4 regions of the Photobacterium damselae subsp. damselae genome follow, and region 4 is predicted to be linked to each of the others. Evidence: predicted binding sites of a transcription regulator. Region 4 holds the regulator's gene; each other region holds the start of a gene.
The links. Region 4 encodes MetJ, which represses methionine synthesis genes. Its sites were predicted from a motif close to TTAGACNTNTANANGTCTAA; they were not measured.
Positions count from the first base shown of each region.

Region 1: metH (methionine synthase) is a predicted target of MetJ. The motif match lies at 1,779-1,798, and genes of this name have one in related genera.
Region 2: metE (5-methyltetrahydropteroyltriglutamate--homocysteine S-methyltransferase) is a predicted target of MetJ. The motif match lies at 2,808-2,827, and genes of this name have one in related genera.
Region 3: metN (methionine ABC transporter ATP-binding protein MetN) is a predicted target of MetJ. The motif match lies at 1,661-1,680, and genes of this name have one in related genera.

Region 1 covers NZ_CP146970.1:2,959,665-2,963,886, forward strand. The annotation lists gene metH (methionine synthase) at 1-1,727, opposite strand, end outside; gene WAX86_RS13510 (sodium:proton antiporter) at 1,924-3,204, shown strand; gene metA (homoserine O-succinyltransferase) at 3,330-4,222, opposite strand, start outside.
Region 2 covers NZ_CP146970.1:2,077,922-2,082,143, forward strand. The annotation lists gene WAX86_RS09305 (META domain-containing protein) at 1-223, shown strand, start outside; gene metE (5-methyltetrahydropteroyltriglutamate--homocysteine S-methyltransferase) at 369-2,678, opposite strand; gene WAX86_RS09315 (LysR substrate-binding domain-containing protein) at 2,893-3,816, shown strand; gene WAX86_RS09320 (DUF4250 domain-containing protein) at 3,876-4,064, opposite strand; gene WAX86_RS09325 (hypothetical protein) at 4,210-4,222, opposite strand, start outside.
Region 3 covers NZ_CP146970.1:2,611,954-2,616,175, forward strand. The annotation lists gene WAX86_RS11770 (DUF6929 family protein) at 1-915, shown strand, start outside; gene gmhB (D-glycero-beta-D-manno-heptose 1,7-bisphosphate 7-phosphatase) at 989-1,543, opposite strand; gene metN (methionine ABC transporter ATP-binding protein MetN) at 1,891-2,925, shown strand; gene WAX86_RS11785 (methionine ABC transporter permease) at 2,915-3,601, shown strand; gene WAX86_RS11790 (MetQ/NlpA family lipoprotein) at 3,670-4,222, shown strand, end outside.
Region 4 covers NZ_CP146970.1:3,065,577-3,069,798, reverse strand. The annotation lists gene WAX86_RS14095 (sodium:proton antiporter) at 135-1,313, shown strand; gene metJ (met regulon transcriptional regulator MetJ) at 1,467-1,784, opposite strand; gene WAX86_RS14085 (O-succinylhomoserine (thiol)-lyase) at 2,071-3,234, shown strand; gene WAX86_RS14080 (PadR family transcriptional regulator) at 3,311-3,877, opposite strand.

The sequences.
Region 1 (4,222 bases), 110 kb from region 4:
GCCTCACGAACAGGATCATTTCCACGAAAAGAAAACGACACATTCGACACGCCCCCTGAAATCATCGCATGGGGTAGTGTTGCTTTTATCTCACCAACGGCTTCAATAAAATCAACCGCATAATTGTTGTGTTCTTCAATACCCGTAGCAACAGCAAAGATATTAGGGTCAAAAATAATATCTTCAGGCGCGAACCCAACTTCATCAACTAAGATACGATAAGCCTGAGTGCAAATCTCAACTTTACGCTCACGGGTATCAGCTTGCCCTTCTTCATCAAACGCCATCACAATCACAGCGGCGCCATAACGCTGAATCAGCTTAGCTTGCTCAATAAACTTCGCTTTACCTTCTTTTAATGAAATGGAGTTAACAATTGGCTTACCCTGTACACATTGAAGTCCAGCCTCAATCACCTCCCATTTAGATGAATCGACCATAATAGGAACTTTGGCAATTTCAGGTTCTGTCGCACAGAGGTTAAGAAAACGCACCATGGCCGCTTTAGCATCTAGCATTCCCTCATCCATATTGATATCGATAATTTGAGCGCCAGCTTCAACCTGCTGACGCGCAACTTCTAGTGCTTCATCGTATAGCTCTTCTTTAATTAAACGTTTAAAGCGAGCAGAACCGGTCACATTGGTACGCTCACCAACATTAATAAACAAGGAGTTCTTTTCTATATTGAGAGGCTCTAAACCAGATAAACGACAAGCTACAGGTATGCTAGGTGGTGTACGCGGTTTAATATTCTGAGTAACTGCTGCCATCTGTCGAATATGCTCAGGTGTAGTACCACAACACCCACCCACTAAATTTAAAAAGCCACTTTGCGCCCATTCTGCGATATGTTCCGCCATCTCTTCTGGTTCAAGATCATATTCACCAAAGGCATTAGGCAGTCCTGCATTAGGGTGAGCAGATACCGAGCACTCTGCTAGTCGAGAAAGTTCCGCCACATACTGTCGCAGTTCGTCTGGTCCAAGCGCACAGTTAAGGCCAAAGGAGATCGGTTTAACATGTCGTAAAGCGTTATAAAAAGCTTCGGTTGTTTGGCCTGATAATGTTCGGCCTGAGGCATCGGTTATCGTTCCTGAAATCATTATCGGAAGTTGATAACCCAATTCATCAAATACACTTTCAACCGCAAAGGCACATGCTTTGGCATTCAGCGTATCAAATATGGTTTCAATCAAAATTAGATCAACACCACCTTTAATTAGAGCTCGTGTTGATTCACTGTAAGCAATAACCAATTGCTCAAAGGTGATATTACGAAATCCAGGATCATTAACATCAGGAGAGATTGAACAAGTGCGATTAGTTGGGCCAAGAACACCGGCTACAAATCGAGGTTTATCTGGAGTACTCCATTCATCGGCCGCTTGGCGAGCCAACTGTGCAGCAACCAAATTTATTTCAGCACTAAGATCTGCCATGTCATAATCGGCCATTGCGATTGTCGTAGCATTGAACGTATTGGTTTCTAAAATATCCGCACCTGCGGCCAAATATTGTTGATGAATATCAGTAATAATTTGCGGTTGGGTTAATACCAGAAGATCGTTATTACCTTTAACATCACAATGCCAATTAGCAAAACGTTCACCTCGATAATCCGATTCCGTTAATTTATACCCCTGAATCATGGTGCCCATACCACCATCAATAATCAGGATTTGTTCGGCTAAACGTTGCTGCAGTAAGTTAAGTCCTTTTACCACGCTCACATATCCTTATCGTTTTCTTATTAACATCATCCTAACACAGTTAATGTGGAAATCTAGACGTCTAAAACAATTTCAATTAACAGTTTTTTGACCAACTAACTGAAACTTTTTTAAACAAAACCCTAGGCTCAGCTAGGATATTTTGTGACAATTTACATCTTAATTATTCACTCTCATTTAGAGGTTATGCATGTCGGTCTACAGTACCCTGTGCTATCTTGCCGCAGCTGCAATGTTGATTGCTTTTGTGAACAGTAAGATAGGTAAGATGCAAACCACCATTGCAATTACTGCTGGCTCTTTGATTCTGTCTCTTGGCATTATCATTGCGGGCCATAATGGTTGGTTTCATTTAGAAGATATTGCGGCAACACAGTTAAGCGAAATCAATTTTGAAGATTTTCTTCTAAAAGGTATTTTAGGTTTTCTACTTTTTGCCGGTGGTCTGGGTATTAAATTACCTCATCTTGAAGATCAGAAGTGGGAAATTACCCTACTCGCTCTTGGCGCAACGCTCTTTTCTACGTTCTTTATTGGCGCCAGTCTGTGGGGGATCTGTCAACTATTGGGAATTGGCTTAGATCTGATCTATTGCTTACTGTTCGGAGCCCTAATCTCTCCAACCGACCCAATTGCTGTATTGGCGATTGTGAAAAAGCTCAATGCGCCTCGTCGTATCTCAACTCAAATTGAGGGCGAATCACTATTTAACGATGGCTTCGGTCTGGTTATTTTCGTCACACTATTTACCATTGCCTTTGGTAGTGAAACACCAACAGTTTTAGGCGTAGGTCATCTATTTGTTCAAGAAGCACTAGGTGGTATCGCTTATGGCTTTGCTCTTGGTTTGATCTTCCACTATCTGATCAGCTCAACCAATGACCATTCAATGGAATTACTGTTAACTTTAGGTATTCCAACAACAGGCTATGTCTTCGCTCAATATCTGCATGTATCAGGCCCTCTAGCGATGGTTGTTTCCGGTATCATGATTGGTAACTGGACTCGTTACATTGGCTTTTCTAAAGAAAGTGAAGAACACTTAGATCATTTCTGGGAGCTGGTTGATGAATTCTTAAATGGCGTACTATTCCTATTGATCGGTATGACCATGCTGCAATTTAGTTTCCACCAAGAAGATTGGGTATTAATGGCAATTGCTGTTCCACTGGTACTTTTAGCTCGTTTCTTAAGTGTGCGTTTGTCTTACGTTGCTTTTAATCGCTACCGTACTTACAACCCATTTTCAGTGAAAATCTTAACTTGGGGTGGCTTACGTGGAGGCCTAGCTCTAGCAATGGCGATGGCAATTCCAGCGGGAACATTAGTCATCCCAGAAAAAAATATTGATGTAAGAGAAATTATACTGGTCATGACTTATGCCGTTGTAGTTTTCTCTATCTTAATTCAGGGCTCGACTATTACCCCGTTAATTCAAAAAGCTAAAGCTTGGGAAGCCGCCCAGAAATAATAATTCGATATACGATAGAGAGAAAAATTTAAGACCTGTATCTTCGGATCCAGGTCTTTTTTTATCGCTGAGTATTTTCGATTATGCGTATCACAACAAGATGATTGCACTATCGCCTTTAGCTCTTATTCATCTCGAGTAAAATTCGCTTCAGAGAAGTTATCTAAATCATATGGCGTTTGCTGGTAAACACAGTAATTAAGCCAATTGGAAAACAGCAGATGACCATGACTTCGCCAGCTGGCTCTAGGAGGATTTCTAGGATCGTCTTCTGGATAATAATTTAGTGGCAGGTTCGGCTCTAACCCTTGCTCGACATCGCGAACATATTCGTTATGTAATGTATCAACTTCATATTCAGGATGACCAGTAACAAAAACATTTCGCTTATCAGGGGTCGCCGCCATATAAACCCCAGCAATTGATGAAGTTGCAAGGATATCTAAGTTGGTATGTTGGGATAAAAAAGTAGGTGAAAAGTCAGCATAGCGAGAATGAGGAGCGAGAAAAGTATCATCAAACCCCCGCAGAAGTGGATGATGATGGTCATGTATTTGATGTTGATAGACCCCAGAGAGTTTCTCTTTACGCGTTCGTTTCGGCAAATCGTACAACAACTTTAACCCGGCTTGAGCAGCCCAACAGATAAATAAAGTTGAAGTCACATGATCTTTGGCCCAGTTCATAATAATCTGAATCTCTTCCCAATAAAGAACATCTTCAAATTGCACTAAACCTAATGGTGCTCCGGTCACAATTAATCCATCAAAATTTCGCCCTTTGACCATTTCAAACTGACGATAAAAGGTATCTAAATGCTCTTGAGGGGTATTTTTTGTTGGTCGATTGTCTATACGCAATAGTTCAATATCAACTTGTAGCGGACTATTAGAGAGCAAACGTAAAAATTGGGTTTCCGTCTCGATCTTTTTCGGCATCAAGTTAAGTAATAATACCTTCAGTGGACGAATACCTTGGCTTGCAGCTCGTGCCTCCGTCATAACAAAGATATTTTCAC
Region 2 (4,222 bases), 990 kb from region 4:
TTACTTTGGTCAAGCTGAACTAAAAGACGGCCAACTACGCATTGAGAAAATGGGTATGACAATGATGGCATGTCCAGAGCCAGCGATGCTTGTTGAAGGTACTATTACAGAAGCACTAAGCAACTGGAGCACAGCTAAAGTTGCTGGTGATACTCTGACTCTTCAGTCACCAAAACACAAATTAACTTTTACTCGCAAAGCGGAAAACCAAGACGCTGAGTAATTTTTTGCCGTCTACCTGCAAGCTGTAAAAGCGAGTAAGCATAGAGAGAGCAGAAAAATAGAGTAAAAAATAACAAACCGAGTAGCCACCGAATCAATGATTAGGTTTACCTACTCGGTTTTTGTTTGTTATACGGTAAGCAATGTTATGTGGTATGCAACATTGTTTGGTGATTTCGCAGTCGTAATTCTTTGGCAGCATCAACTAACACTTCAAGGGCGGCCTCACACTCCTGCCAGTTTCGTGTTTTTAAACCACAGTCAGGATTTACCCATAATTTTTGTGGTTCAATCCATCGCTCCGCTTTGGTTAACAGATCAATAATTGCTTGTTTACTGGGAATATTGGGGGAATGAATATCATACACTCCCGGTCCAATATCATTTGGGTAATTAAACGCTTCAAAAGCACCCAGCAATGCCATATCAGAGCGAGAAGTTTCAATCGTAATCACATCGGCATCAAGATCCGCCACAGCAGAAATAATATGATTAAACTCGCTGTAACACATATGTGTATGAATCTGAGTCTCTGGCTTAGCACTACCTGCAGCTACCTTAAATGCATTCACCGCCCAAGTTAAATACGCTTCCCACTGTGATTCTTTTAACGGTAACCCTTCGCGTAGAGCAGGCTCATCAATCTGGATAATCGCAATACCCTGCTGTTGCAAATCGTCTACTTCATCTCGTAAAGCCAATGCAATTTGATTTGCAATCTCTTGTTTTGAAATATCTTCTCTTGGGAAAGTCCAAGCTAAAATCGTTACCGGCCCGGTAAGCATGCCTTTCACGGGTTTATCAGTAAGAGACTGAGTATAACTCGCCCACTCTAACGTAATCGGCTGAGAACGATAAATATCAGACACCACAATCGCAGGCTTCACACAACGCGAACCATAACTTTGAACCCATCCAAACTGAGTAGAGACAAAACCAGCCAAATGTTCAGCAAAATACTCGACCATATCATTACGCTCTGCTTCGCCATGAACCAGCACATCTAAACCGAGACGTTCTTGTCTTGCTATTGCATCTCTTATCTGTGCTTTCATTGCCGCATCGTAACTTGTTTTATCCAGGCGACCCGCTTTAAAGTCTCGACGTTGAGTGCGGATCTCACCGGTTTGAGGAAAAGAACCTATGGTCGTTGTCGGATACAGCGGCAGTTGTAATTTATTCTGTTGCAATACTTTTCGTTGGCTAAAACTCACAGTTCGCGAACTATTAGAAAAATCAGTGTTATTCACTCGCTGTTGTACTTCACTATTATTGACTTTAGTATTTTTCTGGCGCGAGTGAATCACTTCGCTGTATGTTCTGCACTGTACTTCAGCTTCGTCTTCTCCATCCAGAGCTCTTGCCAGTAAAGATAGTTCATGACATTTTTCATGAGCAAAGGCAAACCACTGTTTTACCTCAGGATTAAGTTTACTCTCTTGTGATAACTCAATTGGACTATGCAGCAGAGAACAAGAACTGGCTAACCACAAGCGTTCTCCTAGCAAGGCTTTAATCGGGGCTAACACTTCCAACCAAGATGCTAAATCTGCCCGCCAAACATTTCTGCCATTAATCACACCAGCAGAGAGCACCCAATGATTTGGAATTGCATTAGCAACCTGACTCAATTGACTCGGCGAACTGACCGCATCGATATGAATTCCATCAACATTCAATTCGACTATTTTATCTAACTGCGAGGTAACATCATCAAAGTAAGTGGCCAGCAACAATTTACTGTAACCATGAAGCATCTGATAAGTTAACTTAAATGAATGAATCCAATTGGTAGGTAACTCTAACGACAGTATTGGCTCATCAATTTGAACCCACTCAACCCCCAACGCTTTTAATTTACTCAGAATATGTTGATACGCAGCAATAAGCCTTGGCAGTAATGAAAGACGGTCAAAATTAGGATCCTCATCTTTTTCTGTTCCTAGCCAAAGATAAGACAGCGGCCCTAATAAAACGGGCTTTACTTGATGCCCCGCAGCTTGAGCTTGAGCCACTTCTTCAAATAGTTGTGGCCAACTCACAGTAAAACGATCATCTGCACTAAATTCGGGCACAATATAGTGATAATTTGTATTAAACCACTTGGTCATATCACCCGCAGCACAGCCACAACCGGTTGCCGTTTTACCACGAGCAATACCAAATAACGTATCTAAGGTAGGAAAACAGTGTTGGTGGCGCTTTGGTATGTGACCAAGCAAAAGACTGGTTCCAAGTACATGATCATACCAAGCAAAATCACCAACAGTCGCAAAGTCTAATCCCGTTTGCTGTTGCAGTTGCCAGTTCTCAATTCGAATTTTACTGCCAACATCCAGCAATTCAGATTGAGATATCTCTTGGCGCCAATATTTCTCTAGCGCAAACTTCAACTCACGTTTTTTACCAATACGCGGAAATCCTAAAATATGCGTTTTTGTTTTGTTTATTGTCATCGTGCAATCCCTTTACGTTATTCCATTACGTTCTGATTAGCCTTTACCTTGCGGGAAGCAAGAAGTGATAACAATCACAAAGAATTGAAGTAGATTATGAAATTTACTCAACTTACTAACATTGACATTATAGACGTCTAGATGTTTACAGCTCCATAGTTACACGTTACAGTGAATATCTAATGACTCATAAAATAACAAGGATCGTTGTTGTATGATTGAACTCAAACACCTCAAAACCCTAACAACATTACGAGAAACTGGCTCATTGAGTGCCACTGCAAATACACTGTGTCTCACTCAATCGGCTCTATCTCATCAAATCAAAGATCTTGAATTAAGACTCGGTTGCCAACTTTTTTTACGAAAAACTCGCCCAGTGAAATTTACGCAAGAGGGCCACTGCTTATTAACTTTAGCCGATGAGATCATCCCAAAAATCTTTCAAGCAGAAACGGATATCTCAGATCTACAGCAAAGTAATTCGGGTCGTTTACATATGGCTATTGAGTGCCATTCATGTTTTCAATGGCTCATGCCGGCTTTAAAAGAATATCAGCGCCATTGGTCAAATGTCGGCCTCGATTTTTCTTCTGGCTTTAGTTTTGAACCCATATCAGCATTGGCATCAGGCGAGTTAGATCTTGTGATCACATCTGATATTCAAACTCGCAGCGATATTCACTACGAGCCACTCTTTGATTTTGAAATGCGATTAATTGTTGCGAATCACTCACCTCTTGCCAAACTAACGTCGATAACACCGCAAGATCTGCAATCTCAAACCATAATCAGTTATCCAGTGCAGAAAAAGCGCCTTGATCTCGTTAAACATTTTCTACAGCCTGCCCACATCGAGCCACGGCAATGGAAACAAGCAGATAATACTTTAATGTTGATTCAAATGGTTTCAGCAAACTTAGGAGTTGCCGCTCTACCAAACTGGGCTGTAGATGATTTTGCCAAGCAAGGATTGATTAACAGTAAACCGTTAGAGCAAGGACTATGGCGACGTTTATTTGCCGCAGTAAGAGAAGCAGATAAGAAAAAGCCTTATTTACAAGCCTTCTTTGCTACCGCTAAAGAACAGTGTCAGCACCATTTAGCCGATATAAAAACAACCTCAATACACAAATAGCCTAGGCTCGTATATTGAGGTTGCGGTTTACCAATGTGATGATATTGCGAATAACACTTTTAGCGAAATTGATTGGTAAGAGGATCGTATTGATACCCCATTTGTGCCATTTTTTCTGTTAATTCATCTTGATCAAGCTCATAACGGCTAACAAGCTCATCCATACTGCAACATTCTAAACGCAGTCTTTCATTAACAATACCGATAACAATGTTACCATCCATACCTAGTAAGTTATTGATCTCCATATAACCTCCAACCCTAAAATAGGTAACCACCTTATTAAGAATAGTCGCTATAACAATAAAGAGACCAAAAAAAGCCTCACCGATATCACAAATCGACAAGGCTCAATGTTTACAGAACTTGGGCGCTAAGTTTTAACGCTAAAAATCAATAAAATAAA
Region 3 (4,222 bases), 450 kb from region 4:
TTTTCACTTGAAGTCACTCATGAGGGAATTAATAAGCAACTTTCTTCTGGCTCGGCAATGGTAATCAATCAAAATCATTTAATGGTTGTTGGCGATGACTCTCCTTATTTATTCACCGTTTCGCCTGATTACCATATTCTTCATAAACAAACTATCGCACATTTCCCTACCCAGAAAAACGGTCGCATTGACTACCACATTAAACCTGATTTTGAATCCATGACTTTGTTAAACAATCACAACCAAATGGATTATCTGATTTTAGGTTCTGGCAGTAAAAAAACCGTTCGTGAACATGCTTATTTAATTCCAGTTGATGGCAGCCAAATACACACTTATTCACTATCTCAGCTCTATCACTATTTGCATAAAGCTGCAGGTTTTACCTCAGAGCAAAAAATTAATATTGAAGGCTTAGCAAATACAGCAACAGAAACGTTTATTTTTAACCGTGGAAATGCGGGTAAAAACGCAATATTTGCTATGAAAACTTCTGATTTACTAAATTATCTGCAACAAAAACAAGAGTCTCTTCCTTCTCTTCATGTTTACCAAGCTCATTTACCATCACTAAATGGTGTTCAAGCTTGCTTCTCTGGTGCAGATTATTGGCAACAGGGAAACAGCCTACTCTTTACAGCATCGGTAGAAGGCAGCAGTAATCACAGTATCAAAGATGGCGCGGTACAAGGCAGTTATATTGGCGTACTTCCATTACAGGATTTACAAGGGGTAAAAAGTATAGACCTAACGCCTTATAGTGAAGAAATTGGTAATCACGGAAAGCCTATTATTACCAAAGCAGAATCTATTGCTATTACACACCAGACAACAAAACAAGCAAAGGGTTACATCGTTAGCGATAATGACAATGGAACAAGCCAATTTTTCCAATTTGCAATAGATAAACAATAACTCATCCCTACTGATACAAAAAAGCCGAGATCATCATAAATCTCGGCTTATTCTATTAGGCTTAGGTAAAATGTTATTTTTGACTCGCCAACCAAGCAGGAACATCTGCCACACTGTCTAGCACAACATCAGCAAGTTGCTCACCAACTTCAGTAACAGGCTTACCAGTGCGAACTAAAATTTTCGTTCCAACTTCAGCCGCTTTTGCTGCTGTCATATCATCTGCTTTATCACCGATCATAACAGATTGTGTCATATCGATTTTTAAGTAATCGCGTGCTGAAATTAACATACCAGGCTTAGGCTTACGACAATCACACTCCTGGCGATAGTCCCCTTGACCTTCCGGATGGTGTGGACAGTAATAGATACCATCAAATTCCACGCCATTATCAACAAAGTTCCAATCCATCCACTCGGTTAGAGACAAAAATTCATCTTCAGTGAACATACCACGAGCAATGCCCGATTGATTAGTTACTAAGACTAAAAGATATCCCATCTCTTTTAGTTTTTTACACGCAGCAAAAACACCTTCTACGTATTCAAAATCATCCGTAGTGTGAACATAGCCGTGATCGACATTAATAACGCCATCACGATCAATAAAGACAGCAGGTTTGGCCAAAACTTAGCCCTCAAAATTATCGGTTTGCTAGATTATGGCACGACAGCCCCCAAAAGAGCAGTGCTTCTGACGATTTATCCAAATCACAATCAATCCAATAATGGTATTTTAACGCATAAAGACATATGGACGTCTAGACGTAAAAATATCTATTGACTTAAAAACAGAGAGACCATAGCATGATTGTTACAGCGAGCGACATTTCTTAACGTATCAGCTCGTACAATTAGCAAATTAATACAATAACAACACCGTAAACACCACTATTTTGTTACAAGCCATAACATTTTTGGCATAAGAAAAAGCAAAGAGAACAATTAACGCTCTCCCAAGGATTAGGAAGTACGATGATAGAAATCAACAATGTTAATAAAATATTCTATCAGGGTGATAAAGCGATAAGCGCACTCCGTGATATTAATTTAACCATAGAACAGGGCAACATCTTTGGGGTTATTGGCTCATCGGGCGCAGGAAAAAGTACTCTCATTCGCTGTGTCAATTTGCTTGAGCGACCAACCAGTGGCGATATTATCGTTGATGGAGTCAAGCTAACCCAATTATCCAATCAACAATTAACACTTGCTCGACGCAAAATCGGCATGATCTTTCAACATTTTAACCTACTGGCTTCTCGCACCGTTTTTGCCAATGTGGCCCTCCCTCTAGAGCTTGCTGGGGTTAAGAAAAATCAGTTAGAAAATAAAGTTAATGAATTGCTTGAATTGGTTGGATTAAGTGAGAAAAAACACAGTTTTCCCGCCAATTTAAGCGGTGGACAAAAACAGCGTGTGGCTATCGCAAGAGCACTGGCTTCCGATCCTAAAGTTTTGCTATGTGATGAAGCAACCAGCGCACTCGATCCAGCAACAACACAATCAATTTTACAGCTACTAAAGAAAATCAACCGCCAGCTTAATATCACCATTCTTCTTATTACCCATGAGATGGATGTCGTAAAAAGTATCTGTCATCAAGTTGCCATTATTGGTGATGGTGAATTAGTAGAAAAAGGCCCTGTTGGTGATATCTTTGCGCACCCTAAAACAGAGTTAGCAAGAAACTTTATCCGCTCAACTCTCGATCTCTCTATTCCGGAAGATTATCAGGCCAGAATGAGCTTAGAACAACGCGAAGGCAGTTATCCATTAGTTCGACTTGAATTTACAGGTGATTCTGTTGATGCACCATTAATTAGCCAAGTAGCCCGTGAATTTAATATTGATATCAGCATCTTAAGCGCCGATATGGATTATGCTGGCGGGGTAAAGTTTGGCTTAATGTTAGCTGAATTTTTTGGTACTGAAACCGCGGCCAACAAAGCGATTGCTTTCTTACGAGATCACAAAATAAATGTAGAGGTGCTGGGCTATGTCGCTTAATTCTATTTCATCTTGGTTTGCTAACAATGAACGCCTAACAGCCCTCTTGATTGAAGCATTAGGTCAAACCTTGGTTATGGTTCTCGTTTCAGGACTCATTGGTTTTATTATTGGTATTCCTCTTGGCGTAATGCTGCACCTTAGTAAAAAAGGCGGATTATTAGAGAATAAAGCACTCAATAAAAGTTTGGGATTTATCGTTAATATAGGTCGTTCTATCCCATTTATTATTCTGTTAGTTGCCATTATTCCATTTACTCGTTTTGTTGTTGGCAGCTCAATTGGCACTGCAGCCGCAATAGTGCCACTCACAGTCGGAGCCATTCCTTTTATTGCTCGCTTAGTTGAAGGCGCATTACTTGAAGTGCCAGCAGGACTTGTTGAAGCAGCACAAGCTATGGGAGCGACACCAAAGCAGATCATTACCAAAGTGCTACTACCTGAAGCATTACCCGGCATCATAAATGGTGTGACCATCACTCTTGTTACTCTCGTTAGCTATTCGGCGATGGCTGGCACCGTGGGCGGTGGAGGTTTAGGTGATGTAGGAATTCGTTATGGCTATCAACGCTTTGATGGCACAGTGATGGCAATTACTGTTGTCATGCTCATTATTCTTGTGCAATTAATTCAATCTATTGGTGATTACTGTGTAAAACGTGTCGATCATCGATAACTAAAAGCAGCAAAAATATTAAAAAAGACCAAACACAACATCTGGAAATATCGTCAAGGAGACACATTATGGCAGTATCATTAAAACACCTTTTTGCCGTTGCTGGCATCGCCTCTACATTGGTACTCACAGGCTGTGGCGAAAAAGAAACGGCAACAACTGCAGTAGATCAAAATAAAGTAAAAATTGGGGTAATGGCTGGGGCTGAAGAGCAAGTCGCTGAAGTGGCCGCAAAAGAAGCAAAGGAAAAATATGGCTTAGATGTCGAATTGGTCACCTTTACTGATTATGTTTCGCCTAATGCCGCTCTTGCTGATGGTTCTATTGATGCCAATGCTTTTCAGCATAAGCCGTATCTCGATCAGCAGATCAATGACCGTGGCTATAAGTTCACAGTAGCAGGTAATACCTTTGTTTATCCAATTGCTGCTTATTCAAATAAAATTAAATCGTTAGATGAGCTAAAAGATGGCGCGATTGTTGCCGTGCCAAATGACCCAACTAACTTAGGCCGTTCTCTACTGTTATTACAACAAAAAGGGTTACTTAAACTGAAAGAGAATTCAGGGTTATCAGCAACGGTACTTGATATTGTAGAAAATCCAAAGAACCTACAAATCA
Region 4 (4,222 bases):
TTAATCATAGAAGTACGCTATTCCCGCTATATTACTGTGATGTCCCGCAAAGATGCTGTTTTTTGCGTTAACTTTAATAGCAACAAACAACTTTTATTTTTGCTGTTATATTTAACATTATTGCGAGGTGTTGAGTGAGGAAAGTTATTATCTACTCGTTGTTATTAATTGTTGGTTTATTTGGTTCTCAACTTCTGCCAAATATTTTTACTCATTATAATCAATTGCAATCATTAATTATGATATCAACGATGACCGCATTGTCTTATATTATGATTAATGTAGGGCGTGAATTTGAAATTGATAAAAATAATTTAAAACAATATCGTTGGGATTATATTGTTGCGATGACAACCGCCACATTCCCTTGGATTGCAGTAGTTGTTTATTTTATTTTTGTCTTATTTCCAGCAGAACTCTGGACTAATGCGGATGCATGGAAAGAGACACTCGTTATTGGACGCTTTGCCGCTCCTACATCAGCGGGTGTTTTATTTGCCATGTTAGCAGCGGCTGGGCTTGGTGCGACTTGGATGTTCAGTAAAGCTCGTATCTTAGCGATTTTTGATGATCTCGATACCGTCCTGCTTATGATTCCATTGTCTATTTTAATTGTAGGTTGGCAGCCAGCACTTGGGGTTACGTTATTTTTGATGTTTGCTTTGCTGATATTAGGTTATCGCTATTTACATCAATGGAGTATTCCATCATCTGCTCGTAGCATTTTATTTTATTCTGTCATTATCGCTGTCGTTTGTGAGCTGTTTTACTTACGCTCTGGGATACATTTCGAGGTACTTCTTCCTGCTTTTGTGTTGGGATGCTTGATGAAATCACAGCATGAATCCAAGCAAGATGAAAAAGTCTCTACTTGGGTTGCCGCAATATTTATGGTGCTGGTGGGTCTAAGCTTACCACCTCTGTTTAATGCTGTTAGCGAAACCGTTGCTACAACATCATTGTCAATGGCGATGCCTGCGATGGGGATGAAAGAAATTATCTATCATGTTTTAGTGATATCGGTGTTGGCTAATCTAGGCAAAATGTTCCCACTGTTTTGTTACCGCAAAGAGGCAACTTTGCGTGAGCGTCTAGCGTTATCCATTAGTATGTGGCCAAGAGGTGAAGTTGGCGCAGGTGTATTGATGATCAGTTTGGGTTACGGGTTTGGTGGGCCGATGATCACGATCAGTATGTTATCTCTGGCATTGAATTTAGTGATGACGGGCTTATTTATTATGGTTGTTCGTTATCTGATTGTAACTCCAACTAGCCAAAGTGAGGAGGAGCGTTATGAAGAGTCGAGAGCTTAAACTGTTAGCTGCGGTGATCAGTATCTTTTTATTGAGTCTATTGGTCGGTCGAGTCGCTTAGTGATAATAACAATATGCCGCGATTGTAAGTCAAAAACAGCGCCATTAAGTGGGCGCTGTTTTTTATTGAGCTAAGCGGTGAGCAGTGATGAGTTATTCATCTGGATTTTCGTAGCTGATCCCCATTTCATCCATCATAGCTTTGGCTTCTGATGGAATATCGTCTGGACGATCTTTACGAATGTCATCGTCAGTTGGCAGTGGTTGCCCAGTGTATGCATGAAGGAATGCTTCGCATAGCAATTCGCTGTTTGTTGCATGACGCAAATTATTTACCTGACGACGAGTACGTTCATCAGTAAGAATTTTGAGCACCTTTAATGGAATAGACACAGTGATCTTTTTTACTTGTTCGTTTTTCTTACCGTGTTCTGCGTATGGGCTAATATATTCGCCATTCCACTCTGCCATGTCTTACCTTCTTTTACTTAATCGACAATCTCAGTTAGCTATTGATGTGCGCTGTTATAATGAGGGCGCGATATTACGTCAACATTACCTATTTGTCTTGTCTAAAGAGTAATAACTGTGGTCTGTCGTCGATAACAAGAGCCAAATAGACCTAAATTTTAGCTGGACTTACTGCTATATGTAAAGGTGTTTAGCCGTCTGGAAGTATTGACGTCCTAAATGTTAGTGGTTAAGGTGGGAACAGGATGAATAAAAACTCAACAATAAAGGGCTAGGGATGGCAAGTATGAGTAATAAACGAAGTGCAACCATTGCAGTGCGTAGCGGTATTGATTGTGATAGCCAATACAATGCGGTCGTGCCGCCGATCTATCTTACCTCAACTTACAGCTTTAATGCATTAGGAGAAGTGCCTCAATACGACTATTCTCGCTCTGGTAATCCTACCCGTAATACTTTAGCTGAGGCATTAGCTCAGTTAGAGCAGGGAGCTGGCGCGGTAGTGACTAACTGTGGTACTGCAGCGATTAATTTGTTGGTGTCAGCACTACTTGGCCCAAATGATCTGGTTGTTGCCCCTCATGATTGCTACGGAGGTACATATCGCCTCCTAAATACGCGGGCACAAAAAGGGGATTTTAAGGTTCGCTTTATTAATCAAGGCGATCCTCAAGCGTTAACTGAAGCATTAAGTCTTAAGCCTAAACTGATTTGGGTCGAAACCCCCTCGAATCCGCTGCTTCGCGTGGTTGATATTACTAATATTTGCCAACAGGCTGAGGCGGTTGGGGCACAAGTTGCGGTTGATAATACATTTCTCTCTCCAATATTACAGTTACCACTGACACTCGGTGCTGATTTTGTCGTGCATTCAACAACCAAGTACATTAATGGTCACTCTGATGTTGTTGGTGGGGTCTTAATTAGTAAAGATTCACAGCAAGCAGAAGATATTGCATGGTGGGCAAACTGTATTGGTGCAACAGGGGCGGCCTTTGATGCTTATTTAACGTTGCGAGGTCTACGTACGCTTGCCCCTCGAATTCGTCTTCATGAAGAAAATGCCCAAGCCGTGATGGGTTTTTTACAACAGCATCCGCTAATCGGTACCCTTTACCATCCAAGTTTGCCCGAGCACCCTGGCCACGAAATCGCTAATAAGCAGCAATTGGGTTTTGGTTCTATGCTTAGCTTTGAATTTGCTGGAAGCTTTGAGCAGCTACAGTGTTTTGTTAAAGCCTTAACGTTATTTTCATTAGCAGAGTCTTTGGGCGGAACAGAAAGCTTGATTGCTCATCCTGCGAGTATGACTCATCGAGCAATGTCGGATGAAGCACAGCAAGAAGCTGGAATCACTTCTCAGTTATTGCGTTTATCGGTTGGATTAGAAGATAGTCGGGATCTGATTGCAGATTTAGAACAGGCGCTATCGGCAGCCCAGCGTATTTAAGTTTGTGGTTATTTGGGAATAAAGCAAAGCCGCCCATATTGAGCGGCTTTAGCAATCAGTCATTGTGGTAGCAAGATTAGTTAATTGCTACTGCACTTGAAGAACTGTCCATATCTTTAAGTTCAGCCAGTACTTCTTCAGCCCAGTAAATCCAAGCTTGACGATTATGGATACCACGACGTAGTGTTAAACGCTCAAGACGAGTTTGGCGATCAAGACTACGGTGATTTGGGAAATGTACTTTTTCCAACTCATGGTAATGGTTAATTAGAGCGCGAGATTCTTCAATCAGTGCTTCTAATTGTTGCTGCATTGGTTCTGAGTTATGAACTCCACAAACCAGCAGTTTTGCTGAGAATTCATCACGAGTTGTTGGGTTTTGTGCTGGCTCTTGGAACCAAGCAAACAATGCCTGACGACCCAAATCGGTAATGGAATATACTTTACGGTCTGGCTTACCCTCTTGAGGCTCAAGGCGACAAGTTACCAGATCATTAGTAGCCATTTTATTCAGTTCGCGATACACCTGCTGGTGGCTCGCTTTCCAGAAATAGCCGATGCTGTGTGAGAATTCTTTGGTAATATCGTACCCTGTCGCTTCGCGGTTGCTCAGCACAGTTAAAATAACGTGTGGTAGTGACATCTCTTCTATCCGTTAAAATTATAATTAGTAAAAACTCAATATAAGGCAGCGACTTTTTGTTACGTTTCTTGTTGACGTTTTATAATCGCTTTGTTGCAGTGCCAAACTGAGACTTCATAGGATATCATCGTTTTCAATCCTAGATATACCGATTACTTTGCATATCTTTGAGACTTTATACTACAAAAATCGATTTTTTGTAGTGTTGCATCCTATTTGAGTGCTATTAATTTGTATGCTGTATGTTTCTAGCCTAGCGTAGAAGTAGAAAAAATGGATGTGTCATTTTTGAGTCATTGGACAAATATCATAAAAAAAGGCCACAAACAGTGACCTTTTTCGATT